3 regions of the Pararhizobium sp. genome follow, and region 1 is predicted to be linked to each of the others. Evidence: riboswitches for the same ligand, from Rfam matches in the RefSeq annotation. Region 1 holds a riboswitch; each other region holds the start of a gene.
What was found. A riboswitch is a leader RNA that binds a small molecule or an ion and turns the genes downstream of it on or off. The one in region 1 is predicted to bind cobalamin.

Region 1 (4,826 bases):
CCCGTCCCAAAGAACATCGCGCCGAAAGCGGTCTGCGCAGCGCCATGGCGGCTTACGGCCTGCTGCTCAGGGACAAGAATTTTCTGACGCTGACCTTCATCGGTGGCCTCGGTATTTCCAGTTTCCTTGTCTATCTCGCCAACTCGCCTTTCGTGCTGATCGATTATTACGGGCTGACGCCGACGCAATACAGCTTCGCCTTCTCCATCAATGCCGTGTCGTTCTTCGCGGTGTCGCAGGCGACCGGCTGGTTCGGCGAGCGGTTTGGGCTTGTCCGCGTCATGCGCATCGCGGTGACGGCTTTTGCCTTGACCATGGCGGCGATGGCGATCGTCATGAGCCTCGGCTTCAATCAGCTTCCGGTGATGGCCGCGTTCCTGTTCGTCGGTTACGGCTTCCTCGGCCTCGTCATTCCGACCAGTGCTGTGCTGGCGTTGGAAGATCATGGTGAGATCGCTGGCACAGCATCGTCGCTGATGGGAACGCTGCATTTTGTCACCGCAGCCGTCGCCATGGTCATCGCATCGGTGTTCTTCGATGGCACCGCCGTGCCGATGGCGATGGGCATCGCGCTCTGCGCCGTTGGTGCATTGCTGCTCACCCAGGCCACCATCGGCCGCCGCGCGGTTGCCGCTGCCGAGTAAGCGGCCGGTCGCAGGGATACGCAACAACAAAGGCCCGGGGCGATACTCCGGGCCTTTGTTGTTCAGACAGCTTTGGTTCTCCGCCATTTCGGCCAAGCGGCGATAGTGATGGCACGCAGCCCCCATTCCAGCGGGCCATAGGCGAAACGCGCCATCCACCAACGGCTGAGCATCAACTGCAGCACGAAGATCGCCGCAGCCGCAAGCAGGCCGGCCAGCGGCGACCATTGCCCCATCAGCCTGAAGCCGTAAGCGTGGAACAGGACTGCGCAGATCAGGGATTGCAGCAGATAGTTGGACAGAGTCATGCGGCCCGCTGGCGCCAGCGCTGCCGCCAATGGCCGACCGGCTTTGTGCTGGAACAGCATCATCATACCGGCGAGGTAAGCTGCGGTCAGAAAGGGCCCAAGCAGAATACCGAGCGCCAGCCCCAGCACATCCCAACCGGTGCCAACCAGATAGACGGCGCCATAAGCATAGAGCGCCGAAGCCGGAAGGCCGACGAGCAGGCCGATCCGCAGCATTCGGGCGTAAAACGGTGCGTAGGTTTTGAAATCGGCCAGCATGCGTCTTTTGCCCGCTGCCATGCCGGCCAGGAACATGGCGAAGGCACACGGTGCCTGCATGGCGCCGGTGACCAGCCAGATTTCGCTGAGATCGCGCAGATGTTGCGCAATCACGGTGCCCGGCGTCTCGCGATAGGCTGCCATGATCCTGGTGGCGTCACTCAGCGACGTCGAGAAATCGACGGCGGATGGCAGCAATATTTGCATAAGGCCGAGGCAAGCCCAAAGCAGCGCCGTGGCGATGATCAGCACTTTGGCGAGCCTGAGTATCTTTGCCTCCGGCGCTTGCCGGAAGGCAAGAAGCAGGGCGCCAAGCACCGCATAGGTCGTCAGGATATCGCCGTGGAAAAGCAGCACGGCATGCAGAAGACCGATCACCCAAAGAGCGGCCTGGCGCCGCAGAATGCGTGGCAGAAACGCCGCTCCGGACTTCTCGGCCGACTGCATCTGCAGGGTGAAGCTGTAGCCGAACAGGAACGAGAACAGCAGGTAGAATTTCATTTCGAACAGAAAGGCGATGAGGAAGCGGACCGCCATATCCAGTTCCGACGTGAAGAATGGGTCAACCACCGAAGCACCGTAAAAAGGAGACAGGAAGGCGCAGATATTGACGATCAGGATGCCGAACAGGGCGAAACCGCGCACGGAATCGACGTCGAGGATGCGCTCCTCGGAGATTGTTTGATGGAGCATGACGGTCAAATCGCTCCGGTATTCAGGCCGTGGCGCAGGAAACGGTCGAGCAGCGTGTGCATCATCTGCTTGTTCTGCAGCGGCCGGAAGTCCGGATCGACGGCAATCCGGCTGAAGATGCCGTCGATCAACGCAGCGATCCAGACGGTCGCGCCTGGGACGTCAAGCGCCTGGTCGATCTGGCCGCGTTTTGCGGCCTCTCGCAGCAAAACTTGAAGTGCTTCACGCAGGATCTTGTCGTTACGCTCAACGCGGCTGCGGATTTCTCCCTCACGCGTGGCTTCTGCGGCAATTTCGAGCATCAGGCTTGCGAAGGCCGGATCGGCAGCGAGATCGAGCACCATGTCCATGAAGGCGACAAGGGCTGCATAGAGATCGCTCTGCTGATCGATCTCTTCGAAACAGGCGGCCAGCGCGACACCTTCCTGATCGACGATGGCGATGATGATCGCCTGCTTGTTTGGAAAATAGTGAAAGAGATTGCCGGGGCTCATCCCGGCGGCAGCGCAAATTTCCGCGGTGCTGGTGCCGTGAAACCCCTTCTGGGCGAAGCAGGCTGTTGCCGCATCAATGATTGTCTTGCGGCGTTCAGTATATTTTTCAGGATCGATTTTGCGCATCAGAACTGCTCACTAATTATTAGACTGATTACTCTATCTATTAATTGTGCGAGAATGTCAATCGCTACCAGCGGGTCCGGGTGGGTAGGCGAGCGCCGTGCGAGGGGTGCGGGTTTTAAAGGCGCGAGAATTCAATTAAAGACATAAGCATTCCTTTATGTCTCTTGACTGAGCTTCCTGCTTGACGCATGGTAATGAGATCGTGGTTCTCCGGAGTTCGCATCCGGAGCTAAGAGGGAATTCGGTGCGATACTGCAAGGTGTCCATGCCGGAGCTGCCCCCGCAACTGTAAGCGGCGAGTTTCTGTCTACCTAAAGTCACTGGGACGCGAATGCCCTGGGAAGACCGGACAGCGACGATGACCCGCAAGCCAGGAGACCTGCCGCGATAGATAACGTCCACGGGCGGGGTGTCCCGGTGTGCCGCTTTGCGAAACGGCAGCCCATGTCTACCGTTCGACACGCAACGCGTCCGCCAGTGCCTTGCCCTTAACAATCGGGGTAAGGAAAATGACCATCACCACAGCAAACCTGGGATTTCCCAGGATCGGGGCCAGGCGCGAACTGAAGTTTGCGCTGGAAAGCTATTGGGCCGGCAAATCGGGCGCAGAAGATCTGCTCACCACTGCCAAGGGCCTCAGGGCAAAAAACTGGAACCTCCAGAAAGACAAGGGGATCGCTGTCATCCCCTCCAACGATTTTTCGCTTTATGACCATGTTCTCGACACCGCCGTCATGGTCGGCGCCATTCCGGCGGCCTATGGCTGGACGGGCGGTCCGGTCGATCTCGACACCTATTTTGCCATGGCACGCGGTAGCGAGAGTGGCGGACACGCAAGCTGCGGTCATGCCGAACACAGTCACGGTGTTCCCGCCCTTGAGATGACCAAGTGGTTCGATACCAACTATCACTACATGGTGCCGGAATTCACCGTTGATCAGGCGTTCGAACTGACCCACAACCGGCCGCTCGAAGCCTTTCTTGAGGCAAAGGCGCTGGGTATTCACACCCGTCCGGTTATTCTCGGGCCGCTGACATTCCTCAAACTCGGCAAGGCGGCGCAGGACGGCGTGTCCCCGGTCAGCCTGCTCGACCGGTTGCTGCCGGTCTATGCCAAGCTGCTCAATGAACTGGCGGAAGCCGCTGTCGATTGGGTGCAGATCGATGAGCCTTGCCTCGTGCTCGACCTTTCCGATGCCGAGCGTGCCGCTTTCGCGCATGCCTATCAGACGCTTCGCCACGCGGCCCCCGGCCTCAAGGTGATGCTGGCAACCTATTTTGGCGCGATCGGTGACAATCTTGAGACAGCGCTGAAACTGCCGGTCGCTGGTCTGCATGTCGATCTGGTGCGGGCGCCGCAACAGGCCGCCGTGCTGATCGACAAGGCGCCGGCGGATCTGATCCTGTCGCTTGGTGTCATCGATGGACGCAATGTCTGGCGCGCGGATCTCGCCGGCCTGTTCAAGCGCATCCAGCCGCTGATCGAGGCGCATGGACACGGCAAGGTGCAGCTGGCACCTTCCTCGTCTCTTCTGCATGTGCCGATCGACCTTGCCCTTGAAACGGCGCTCGATCCGGAACTGGTTTCCTTGGCTCGCCTTCGCGACCCAGAAACTCGATGAACTTGCCGTGCTGGCAAAGGCATTCGATGCGGGTAGCGCCCAGGCCGCCCAGGTCTTCGCAACCTCGATTGCGGCAGCGAATGCGCGTCTGACCTCGGTCAAGGTGCATGATCCGCTGGTCGCAGGCCGCCTGAAGCAGGTTGATGCCGGCATGCTGAAGCGCACGTCGCCCTTTGCGAAACGGCAGAAGCTACAGCAGCAGAGACTACGTCTGCCTTTGTTTCCGACGACGACGATCGGTTCGTTTCCACAGACGGCGGACGTGCGCAAGGCCCGCTCAAAGCATTCAAAGGGCGAGCTCTCTTATGTGGATTACCAGGCCTTTCTCGAGCGCGAGACTGAGCAGGCGATCCGCTGGCAGGAAGAGATTGGCATCGACGTGCTCGTGCACGGCGAGTTCGAGCGCAACGACATGGTGCAGTATTTCGGTGAACAGCTTTCCGGCTTTGCCTTTACCCAGCACGCCTGGGTGCAGAGCTACGGTTCGCGCTATGTCCGGCCGCCGATCATCTACGGCGATGTTTCACGCCCGAACCCGATGACGGTTGCCTGGTGGAAATATGCGCAGTCGCTGACGGCAAAGACCGTCAAGGGCATGCTGACCGGACCGGTGACGATCCTCAACTGGTCATTCGTCCGCGACGATCTTCCACGCAGCACGGTTTGCAAGCAGGTCGCCCT
Region 2 (4,826 bases), on a different contig from region 1:
TCCGATTGCTCGCGCGAAGAGATCGTCAACGCCTATGACAACTCGATCCTCTATACCGACCACAATCTCTCCGAGGTGATCAAGCTTCTGAAGAAGCATCAGGATACTGTCGATGGGGCGATGATCTATATGTCGGATCATGGCGAATCGCTCGGCGAGAACGGATTGTTCCTGCATGGCGCGCCCTACATGTTTGCGCCCGCAGAGCAGACACATGTGCCGTTCATCGCCTGGTTTTCCGACCAGTATGCCCAGTTGACGGGCCTCGACCGAAGCTGCCTTCAGACCTATGCCGACGCGCCGACCTCGCACGACAATCTGTTCCACACCGTGCTTGGGATGATGAACGTCGTCACCAAGGTCTACAATCCGGCGCTCGACGTGTTTGCCGCCTGCCGCTCGACGGCGGTAGCGAGCCCGGTCGTACCGGAATCGTAGAACCACAGTTGCGGCAATCCGGCCAGGTTCACGTGTTTCCGATGTCGATACGCGATTTTCCCGATCGGGGTATCTGGGGAATGTGGACCGGATGGGCGCGTTTGATATCTATGGTTGGCGGCATCGACAGTTCCGCCTCCAGAAGTGCCATCTCGATGAGGAACACAAGCATCTTCTTGTCGCTGCGTTCGGCGCTCATCTTCGAGGCTTGGAGAAGCTCATAAGTCAGATCTTTGGTTCGCATATGTCACGCCCCGTATCGATTGCACCTTGAGGCTAGGCCCCGCAACTTACGCGAAGCTTGCTACCGTGAAACATCCTATGATGGTGAATGCCCTTTTGCCGGGCTGCGGTTTGCTGGAGGTAGCGGGCGGCTATGCCGGGCAACTGTCAGCCGCCCGGCAATTCCGGCACATCACGCCTCGATCTGTACGTCACCGATCGGCCGCGAACAGCATGCCAAAATGTAGCCTTCGTCGATTTCGTCATCGAGGATACCGCCGTTGTGGTTCATCTCGACTTCTCCGGAAATCTTCATCACCCGGCAGGTACCGCACAGTCCGCCCTCGCAGGCAGCCCCGATGCGCACGCCAGCCAAGCGTGCCGTCTGCAGGATGGTCTGGCCGGGCTGACACTTGGCGTCCTTGCCGGCCATGGTGAAGGTCACGGTGGAGACCGCTGCCGCATCCGCTTCGCCAGCGCCAGCGCGAATGGCAAGTTCTGCCGGATCGGGCGCATTGGCCGGCTGAAAGCTCTCCTCGTGATAGCGGTTCATGTCGAAACCGACGCTTTCCAGCATTGATTTGACGCCGCGCATGAACGGTTCGGGGCCGCAGCAGAACACGGTACGCTCGCGGAAATCCGGCGCCAGCAGCGCCAGCTTCGACGTCTCGATACGGCCGCGCAGCCCGTGCCAGCTGTGACGCGGCGCATGGGTCTCGACGATGAAACCGAGATTGAGGTTCGGCATGTTACGGGAGATGTTTTCCAGCTCGTCGCGGAACAACAGATCGTCCGGCTGGCGGGCGCAGGAGAGGAAGGAAACATCGGTTTGCGGGGCGCAATCGGCCATCCAGCGGGTCATCGACATCATTGGCGTGATGCCGGAACCGGCCGAGATGAACAGATATTTTTCGCCGGGATGACGCACGAAGGAGAAATCGCCGAGCGGGCCGAAGGCCTTCAGCTTCATACCCGGCTTGAGGTTGTCGAACATCCAGCGTGTGCCGATGCTCGATGCCTGCGCCTTGACGGTGACGGCAACCGAAAACGGCCGCGATGGCGTCGAGGACAGCGTGTAGGTGCGCATCACCGGATCGTCTGGCGTCACCGGCAGTTCGAGCGTGACGAACTGGCCTGGCAGATAGCGGAACCAGCTGTCTTTGTCGGCCTTGAAGCCGAAGGTCATCACATCCGGCCCTTCGGCGGTGACGGAGATGCATTCCAGCAGTTGCTGCCGGTCATTAAACGGCTGCAACTCGTCGAAGTGCCGGAAGGATGAAGCAATCGTCATGTCAGGCGACCCGAACCAGAGGGGTGGAGATGGAGCTGCCCTGCAGGCGGTCCGCCAGGAAGTTGGTGTACCATTCGACGAACTGCATCACGCCGCCTTCGTGTTCCGGCGAATAGGGGCCGGGCTGATAGGCGGGCGAGCGGATGCCGAAGGCATTTTCCTCGACGATCTGGCGATCCTGGTCGTTGGTCTCGGTCCAGACATGCGTCAGTTCTTCAATATTGTAATCAACGCCTTCGACGGCATCCTTGTGCACCAGCCATTTGGTCGTCACCTGGGTGAGTTCGGGGCCAAGCGGCAGGACGCGGAAGGTGATGGCGTGATCGGCCAGCACATGGTTCCAGGTGCTCGGATAGTGGAACAACAACAGCGTGCCGATATGGCTCTGGCTGACATCGTCGGACAGCTGGCGCTGGACGGCGCGCTTGCCGGACATGGTGTAGCTTTCAGCCCCTTCGATCAGCGGCATGCGGGCGACGCGGAACTGGCCTTTGTGATCGATCTTGAACTCGCTCGGCAGGCCTGAGGCTTCGCAATGTGCCCAATGGGCGGCGATGACCGGATCGTCCTTGGCACCCTGCACGCCGGTTGCTGTTGGGGCTTCCGGATAGGTGCGGCAAAGTTCGGGGTGGTTTGCGGCGCAGTGGTAGCACTCGCGGTTGTTTTCCCAGACGAGTTTCCAGTTGCCCTTCTCGATGATCGTGCTTTCAAACGCGACCTTGGTGTCTTTCAGATTGTGGGGCGTCACATAGGACGACACCATGTCGCGCACGGGCTGGAAATCCATCGCCTCTTCCGCGAGGCAGATAAAGATATAGCCGCCGATGGTTTCGCAGTGGATCGGTTTCAGACCATGCTGGTTCTTGTCGAAGTCCTCGCCCATCTGGCGGGCGAACAGCAGCTTGCCATCCAGCTCATAGGTCCACTGGTGATAGGGACAGACGAGCTTGGCAGACGAGCCCTTGGCACCGGCGCAGACGCGCGAACCGCGATGGCGGCAGGAATTGTGCAGCGCCCGCACAGTACCGGTGCGGTCACGGACGATGACGACCGGATATTCGCCGACCTGGACGGTGAAATAATTGCCGGATTTCGGGATTTCGCAGTCATGGCCGATGAACAGCCAGTCCTTGTACCAGATCTCCTCCATATCGAGCCTGTAGAGATCGGGATCGGTGTAGAAGGCCTGTTCAAGGCTGTGTGTATCGCGCCGGTTCTTCAATGTGCGGAGGACTTCACTGCGGAGATCCATGGTCATTTCCTTGTGCTCGCCAACTTTTTTGAAAGTTGCAGCATACAGGAAAGGAACCGCCGGCGCGCCGGGAGAGCGCGTGGTTACAGTGGTTCTCCTTCCGGCTGCCCGCCGCAACCCAGATATCAATTTCATCACAAGGCTGGTTTCCGGGCTCTGGAGCTGTCCTTGCGGACGATCCCGGCGCCTTCCCGGATTTCTCCAGTGGCCTTTTGCCGAGGTTTCGCTCCACCACCGTTGCGGGGGCAGCGCCGGATTTCGACCGGCTTCCCAATTCTCCGCCCTTCCCTATAAAGACGGCACCTTGAGTGTCTTCATCTAATCCTCACGCCCGGAAAAACAGCCGCCAATTAACGACATCCGATTCCAGAAAGACGACACGCAACATATTGCTTGAGACCACAGTCCATCTGGCTATTTTATAAGCATAAACAACGTGATCTTCTGAATTTTCAGCAAAAGCCCGGTTTTCCGCGCAACGCTTCGGCAATCGGCTGCAATGCGGCCTCTTTGCGACATCGAACAGCGCCAATACTGGCGCAGTCATGCGCATATTTCGCGGCAAAAGGTTTAAGCTTGGCAAGACTGCATTAACCATAACACGTTAGCGTCATCTCACGAGCGATTACGCCCCGGAGTGCTTCGTCCGCATTCTGCGCATTTTGGTACAGGCCGATGTCAAACTTGAGATATTTCGATGCCGCCGCAGTCAAGAAGCCGGTTCCGGCGGCGAAGGCCGCGATCTATACCGAATTCCTGCGCACCGGGCGGATCAACCGGCACCAGCAGGAATGGAGTGCCGCTGAAAAGCGCTATCTGACCCACCAGGAGGTCGCCACCCGCACCGGCAAGAAGCTTGAAGCGGCCGGGACCGTGACGCATGACCGGATCAACGGCTTCCACCGCTCGATCCGTTTCCCGAAACTGCTGTTTCACCGCACGCTCGCCGATAGCCCGCATCTCGGCTACTGCCACGTCACCGCAGCGCGGACGAAATTCGCCAAGTTCGAGGACGTCCGCTGGTCGTTCTACATTGCCAACTTCTTCTCCGACATCGGCGACGACCAGCACTTTTTCGAGAAGATCAAACTCGGTTATTCGCGGATGTATTTTGCCGTCGCAACCGAGATGGATGCCGAGGCAGGCAAGCTGACTGTCAATCGCGCCGTGCACGACAATGGGCTGTTGTTTCGCACCCGTGACCCAAAGGAAGCACTGAAGAACGTGCTTCTGCTTGGCGCCCGCAACGAACAGCTTCGCAAGATCATCGGCAGCCTCTGATCACTGCTTGTAGATCAGCCAGTCGCGCCCGGGCGGCTGCTCGCTTTCGGCCCCATGAACGATCGTCTGGTCTCCACCCTTGCCCTGCGCCCTGCCGAGCGCCTTTTCCGCCGTACCGACAAGATCGAAAGCGTTGCTGGCATCATCCGACATGCATATGCCGACCGAAAGCGTGACGCAGCCGAGATCGCGGCCGGTTTTCGGATGTTTGAAATGCGTGCCGCGCAAGGCCGAGCGCAAAAGCGCCACAAGCCGCACCACCTCCCGCTCCTCGCCCGCGGTAACCAGAAAACCGAAACGGGTGCCGTCGAAACGGGCGACCAGTTCGCTTGACGGAAACGC
Region 3 (4,826 bases), on a different contig from region 1:
CCAGGGCTTTTGGCGAGTGCGATGGCACGAGCGTAGCAGCAGTTATTGACTGGACCGTTCGAGCGCCGGAAAGCGCTGCACGTACCGGTGCGATCGGCGGGATATAGCTTCCACAGCGCCGTACCGTCGCTGCCGACGGTGGCCGAGTCGCCCAAATCTACTTATCGAGAAAAAACGAAACGAGGCGCGACCGGATACCGGACGCGCCTTGGACTAAAAAGCCCGAATCTCGTCAGAAGCCGCCGCTATTAGCGGGTTGGCTTCTTCTTCGGTGCGGGCAGAAGGCCTTCGCGCTGAAGCTGCTTGCGCGCATTCTTGCGCTGACGGCTGATAGCTTCTGCCTTCTGACGCGCCTTTTTGACGGACGGCTTCTCGTATGCTTCCCGCATACGCATTTCACGGAAGACGCCTTCGCGCTGAAGCTTCTTCTTCAGCACCCGGAGTGCCTGATCGACGTTGTTATCACGAACCAATACTTGCATGTGAATCTTTCAAAGTCTGATGTTCACTAAAGAGATGGCAGGGGCAGTAGAGCAATTTACGAACCAAATCCAGAGCGCGGGGCAAATTTTCTCACATAATTAGCCTAGTCTTTTGCGTAGCCCCCCAAACTTTAGCAGGAATACCCTTGATCAATTGGGTGGTTTTCCATCGGGAGCGCTGAAAAACAAGCCGCAACACCCCTCAGCCAAAGCTGCGGTGACCGGCGAGATTTGGAAACCTCATTGGATGCCCCAACACAAATAATGGAGCCTGATTCTGCTCAACCTCGTGATCCGCCGGTTACCGCAGGAACATGATATTGCTTCAGCGACACCCCGCCGGGCGCCCGCTCCTGTAGAAAGCAAAGCTGGCTTCCAGAATATTGAGGATCATTCGGGCGAGAGGGCTTAAGATCGGGTTCACCAATGTTTGACATAGCTCGGAAAAGCAGTGAATGCGGACCAAAACCGTGGGAACAAAATGCAAGTGTTAAACAGACCCAGACAGAATGGACCATACCGAGATCGCGATATCGGCTGCCAGGAGGCGCTTGAGCAATCCTTCCTGACTCTCGCGGAGTTGCATTCGGGTGAGGTTCTGGACGCAGCCGCCGGCAAGCTTTCATCAACCTTGATGGCATTGGCAAAGCGCGCTGAAAGCGTCGGCTGGACGCTGGAGGAAGCGGAAGTGGCCATCAGCGAATTGGCGCAAAATCTACTCGATGAGAACACGGGACACGGTTGAGACGTCCGGGTGACCGACCATTTGCTGAGGTAACGCCTACTCAACGCCACTTTCATTCCCCGGCTGTTTTCTTGAAGGTACGCCGCTGGAAATGCTCCTGCTCAATGAGGTACGCCGCCGGCCGGAACTCGGGACGGTTCCAGATTGCGTTGCGTCACAAACAACATCCGACAGGCTGTACGGTCGCCACAATGGCGCTTGACGCAGAGTGCGTAATTAAATAACATAACAGCCGTGATGAAGATATTGAAAGAGCGGAATCCGGCGTTGTCTGGTTGGTGGAATCGTGCGAGATGTCGTTCTGATGGTGCTGCTTCCAGGTGACCCTGGAGCGGCTGAAAAGGGAACACGGTGAGGACGACCCATCAAGGGCCAAAACCGTGGCTGCCCCCGCAACTGTAAGCGGAGAGTGCATTCACAACATCCCACTGGCCAAAAGCCGGGAAGGGGTGGATGCGCACTGACCCGCGAGCCAGGAGACCTGCCATCATCGATGATCAACTGCAACGGACGGGGTGTTCCGATGGAAAAAATCTGGCCTGAAAGCTGCGCTCTTGCGCGCCTGCACTTTGTCGCCATGTGGACTCCGGACGTCGCCTCCGGGGATAAAACATGGCGCATCATCCACAGCACATCATAACCGTCTGCACCGATTGCCGGATCACTGGAACCGCGTGCCGCCCGGGACTGGCACTGCTCGCCCGCCTGAACGACAGCCTGTCGCGCATGGGCGTTGCCAGCGGCTCTGATTTTTCGGTCGAGGGCACCGTCTGTATGGCCGGTTGCCAACGTCCGTGCACGATCGCATTCCAGGCCAGCGGCAAGGCGACCTATCTGTTTGGCGACATCGCGCCGGACACGGATATCGGCGCACTGGTGGATTTTGCCGCCATCTATGCCGAACGGCCGGATGGCTTGACGCGCGAGGCCGAACGCCCCCGCGGTCTCGGCGGCAAGACCATTGCCCGCATCCCGGCGGCTTTCCTTATCTCGGAACATCCCGGAGAGCGCATCCAATGAGACTGTGGTTGCGGGAGATAACCCATGAGCTGTGATGGCAGGGGCGCAAGCCTCAACGTTCTGGGCCTTAGCTGGGGACCAAGAGCCAATCTGCTGCTCGTTCGCGATGTCAGCTTCTCACTGGAAGCTGGCAACCGGCTCGCCATCGTCGGGCCGAACGGTGCCGGCAAGACGTCGCTGTTGCGCTGCCTTTATCGGGGCGTGGCCCCTGTGGCGGGTCGCATCGAAATCGATGGCGAGGACATTCGCACGCTTTCCGCCCGGGCTGTGGCTCGCCGTGTCGCCGTCGTGCTGCAGGAAATGCCGGCAGACTTCCCTTTCACCGTACTTGATGTGGTGATGATGGGCCGCATTCCGAGGCGCCAGGGACTGACAGGCTGGACGGACGAGGACCGTGCCCAGGTCAGACATTGCCTGGAACATCTGGATCTCGCCGCCATGGCCAATCGTCAGTTCACGACGCTGTCTGGCGGTGAAAAGCAGCGTGTGCTGGTCGCCCGGGCGCTGGCGCAGCAACCGGACATCATCATCCTTGATGAGCCGACCAACCATCTCGATATCCGCCACCAGCTGGAGATTCTTCATCTGCTCGCGGGGCTGAAGCTGACCATCGTCACCAGCCTGCATGATATCAATCTGGCCAGTACGTTTGCCACCCATGTGGCGCTGATGCGCGACGGCCGGATGGTCGGCTTCGGCCTGCCGCACGACGTGCTGACACCCCACGCGATTTCGACCACCTTTGGCGTCACCGCCCTTGCCCATCCGGGACAGGGCAACGCCGCCGCGCGCTTTTCATTTTCCCTCAAGACCGCCTGAACCGAAAGGACCAACCATGCCCTCTTTCCGCCTGTTCGCCTCCGCTGCGGGTTTCCTTGCCACGGCCTTCATCGCCATGCCGGCGTTTGCATACCCGGTCACCGTGAAGAGCTGCAACCGAGAGGTTACCTTCGATGCCGCGCCAAAACGGGCAATTTCCAACGACGTCAATCTGACTGAAATGATGCTGGCCTTGCAGCTGCAGGACCACATGGTCGGCTATACCGGCGTTTCCGGCTGGAAGACGCTGGATGAAAAGCTGCGCGACGGGGTCAAGGAACTCCCCGAACTGTCGGAGAAATATCCGACCAAGGAGGTCCTGCTCAATGCCGACGCCGACTTCTTTTTCGCCGGCTGGAACTACGGCATGAAGGTCGGCGGCGAGGTGACACCAGAAACACTCGATCCCTTCAAGATCAAGGTCTACGAACTGACGGAATCCTGCATTCACGTCATGGCCAAAGCCAAACCAACGATGAACGACATGTTTGTCGATATTCTCAACCTCGGCGCAATCTTCGGCGTCGATGACAAAGCAAAGGCACTCGTCGCAGGTTACGAAAAAGGGCTTGCCGACGTCAAAGGCCGGATCGGCGAGGTCAAGCAGCCCGTTCGCGTCTTTGTCTATGATTCGGGCACCGAGAAGCCATTTACATCTGGACGTTTCGGTATTCCAACCGCAATGATCGAGGCCGCCGGCGGCGCCAACATCATGGAAGATGTCGAGAAAAGCTGGGTCGAAGTATCCTGGGAGCCGGTGATCGAGCGCAATCCGCAGGTGATTGTCATCGTGAATTATGGCGACGTGACCGCCGAGCAGAAGATCGCCTTCATGAAGGAAAATCCCGCCTTCAGAAGCCTCGACGCCATCAAGAACGATCGTTTTGTGGTGCTCGACTATGTCGAAGCCACACCCGGCCCACGCAGCATCGACGCGATCAGCCGCCTAGCCGACGCATTTCATCCACGCAACATGTAGCAACAGTTGATCCGAAACATCCGGCCGGGCGAACGATCTGCCCGGCCTTTGCTTACTGCGTACAATGGACACCACATGACCAGCAGCCGATTTTTTCTGATGATAACCGCACCGGCGATCCTGATCGGTCTGAGCGTCACAGCGGGCGTCTCTCTGGGCGCTGCCCCCATTTCGTTCGCCACCGTCTGGTCCATCGTTGCCAACAAGCTGTCACCGGGCTTGATCGAGGTCACATGGTCGGCCGGCCGCGATAGCATCGTCTGGGATGTCCGCTTTCCACGTGTCATACTCGCCGCATTGGTGGGTGCAGGTCTTGCCGTGGTCGGCACCGTGTTGCAGGCCGTCACGCGCAATCCACTCGCCGACCCGCATCTTCTCGGGGTTTCGTCCGGCGGTGCGCTTGGCGCTATCGTGGCATTGCTACACACCGGCCTGATCTTCGGTATTGTCACCGTACCGCTGTTTGCGTTTGCCGGTTCGCTTCTGGCAACGATCGCCGTCGTCGCGGTCACCCGCTTTTCAGGCCAAGCCGCCGATCGGCTGGTGCTGTCAGGCATCGCCGTCGCCTTTGTGGCCACGGCGCTCGCCAATCTCCTGATCTTTCTCGGCGACCCGCGCGCCGCTCATACGGTGGTGTTCTGGATGCTGGGTGGCCTGGGGCTGGCGCAATGGCAGCACCTCGTCTATCCCGCCGCAGTTCTCGGCGTCTGCCTCGCCTGGCTCATCTTGCGGGCGCGGGAAGTCAATGCACTGGCCATGGGCGATGAGACGGCGGCAACGC

Region 2: another riboswitch for cobalamin. It lies ahead of ACQY8Q_RS17670 (aromatic ring-hydroxylating oxygenase subunit alpha); the one in region 1 lies ahead of metE (5-methyltetrahydropteroyltriglutamate--homocysteine S-methyltransferase).
Region 3: another riboswitch for cobalamin. It lies ahead of ACQY8Q_RS02820 (DUF1636 family protein); the one in region 1 lies ahead of metE (5-methyltetrahydropteroyltriglutamate--homocysteine S-methyltransferase).

The regions. Positions count from the first base shown of each region.
Region 1 is NZ_CBDIHY010000001.1:201,299-206,124, reverse strand. Features, by position in the region: gene ACQY8Q_RS00905 (multidrug effflux MFS transporter) at 1-644, shown strand, start outside; gene ACQY8Q_RS00900 (DUF418 domain-containing protein) at 707-1,903, opposite strand; gene ACQY8Q_RS00895 (TetR/AcrR family transcriptional regulator) at 1,909-2,523, opposite strand; cobalamin riboswitch at 2,710-2,924, shown strand; partial or broken gene metE (5-methyltetrahydropteroyltriglutamate--homocysteine S-methyltransferase) at 3,033-4,826, shown strand, end outside.
Region 2 is NZ_CBDIHY010000003.1:2,500,901-2,505,726, reverse strand. Features, by position in the region: gene ACQY8Q_RS17685 (phosphoethanolamine transferase) at 1-438, shown strand, start outside; gene ACQY8Q_RS17680 (hypothetical protein) at 467-682, opposite strand; gene ACQY8Q_RS17675 (2Fe-2S iron-sulfur cluster-binding protein) at 854-1,951, opposite strand; gene ACQY8Q_RS17670 (aromatic ring-hydroxylating oxygenase subunit alpha) at 1,953-3,203, opposite strand; cobalamin riboswitch at 3,327-3,525, opposite strand; gene ACQY8Q_RS17665 (hypothetical protein) at 3,529-3,750, opposite strand; gene ACQY8Q_RS17660 (DUF6656 family protein) at 3,879-4,484, shown strand; gene ACQY8Q_RS17655 (diguanylate cyclase domain-containing protein) at 4,485-4,826, opposite strand, start outside.
Region 3 is NZ_CBDIHY010000002.1:274,097-278,922, reverse strand. Features, by position in the region: gene rpsU (30S ribosomal protein S21) at 249-482, opposite strand; gene ACQY8Q_RS02825 (hypothetical protein) at 934-1,227, shown strand; cobalamin riboswitch at 1,516-1,730, shown strand; gene ACQY8Q_RS02820 (DUF1636 family protein) at 1,840-2,247, shown strand; gene ACQY8Q_RS02815 (ABC transporter ATP-binding protein) at 2,272-3,066, shown strand; gene ACQY8Q_RS02810 (ABC transporter substrate-binding protein) at 3,083-4,045, shown strand; gene ACQY8Q_RS02805 (FecCD family ABC transporter permease) at 4,121-4,826, shown strand, end outside.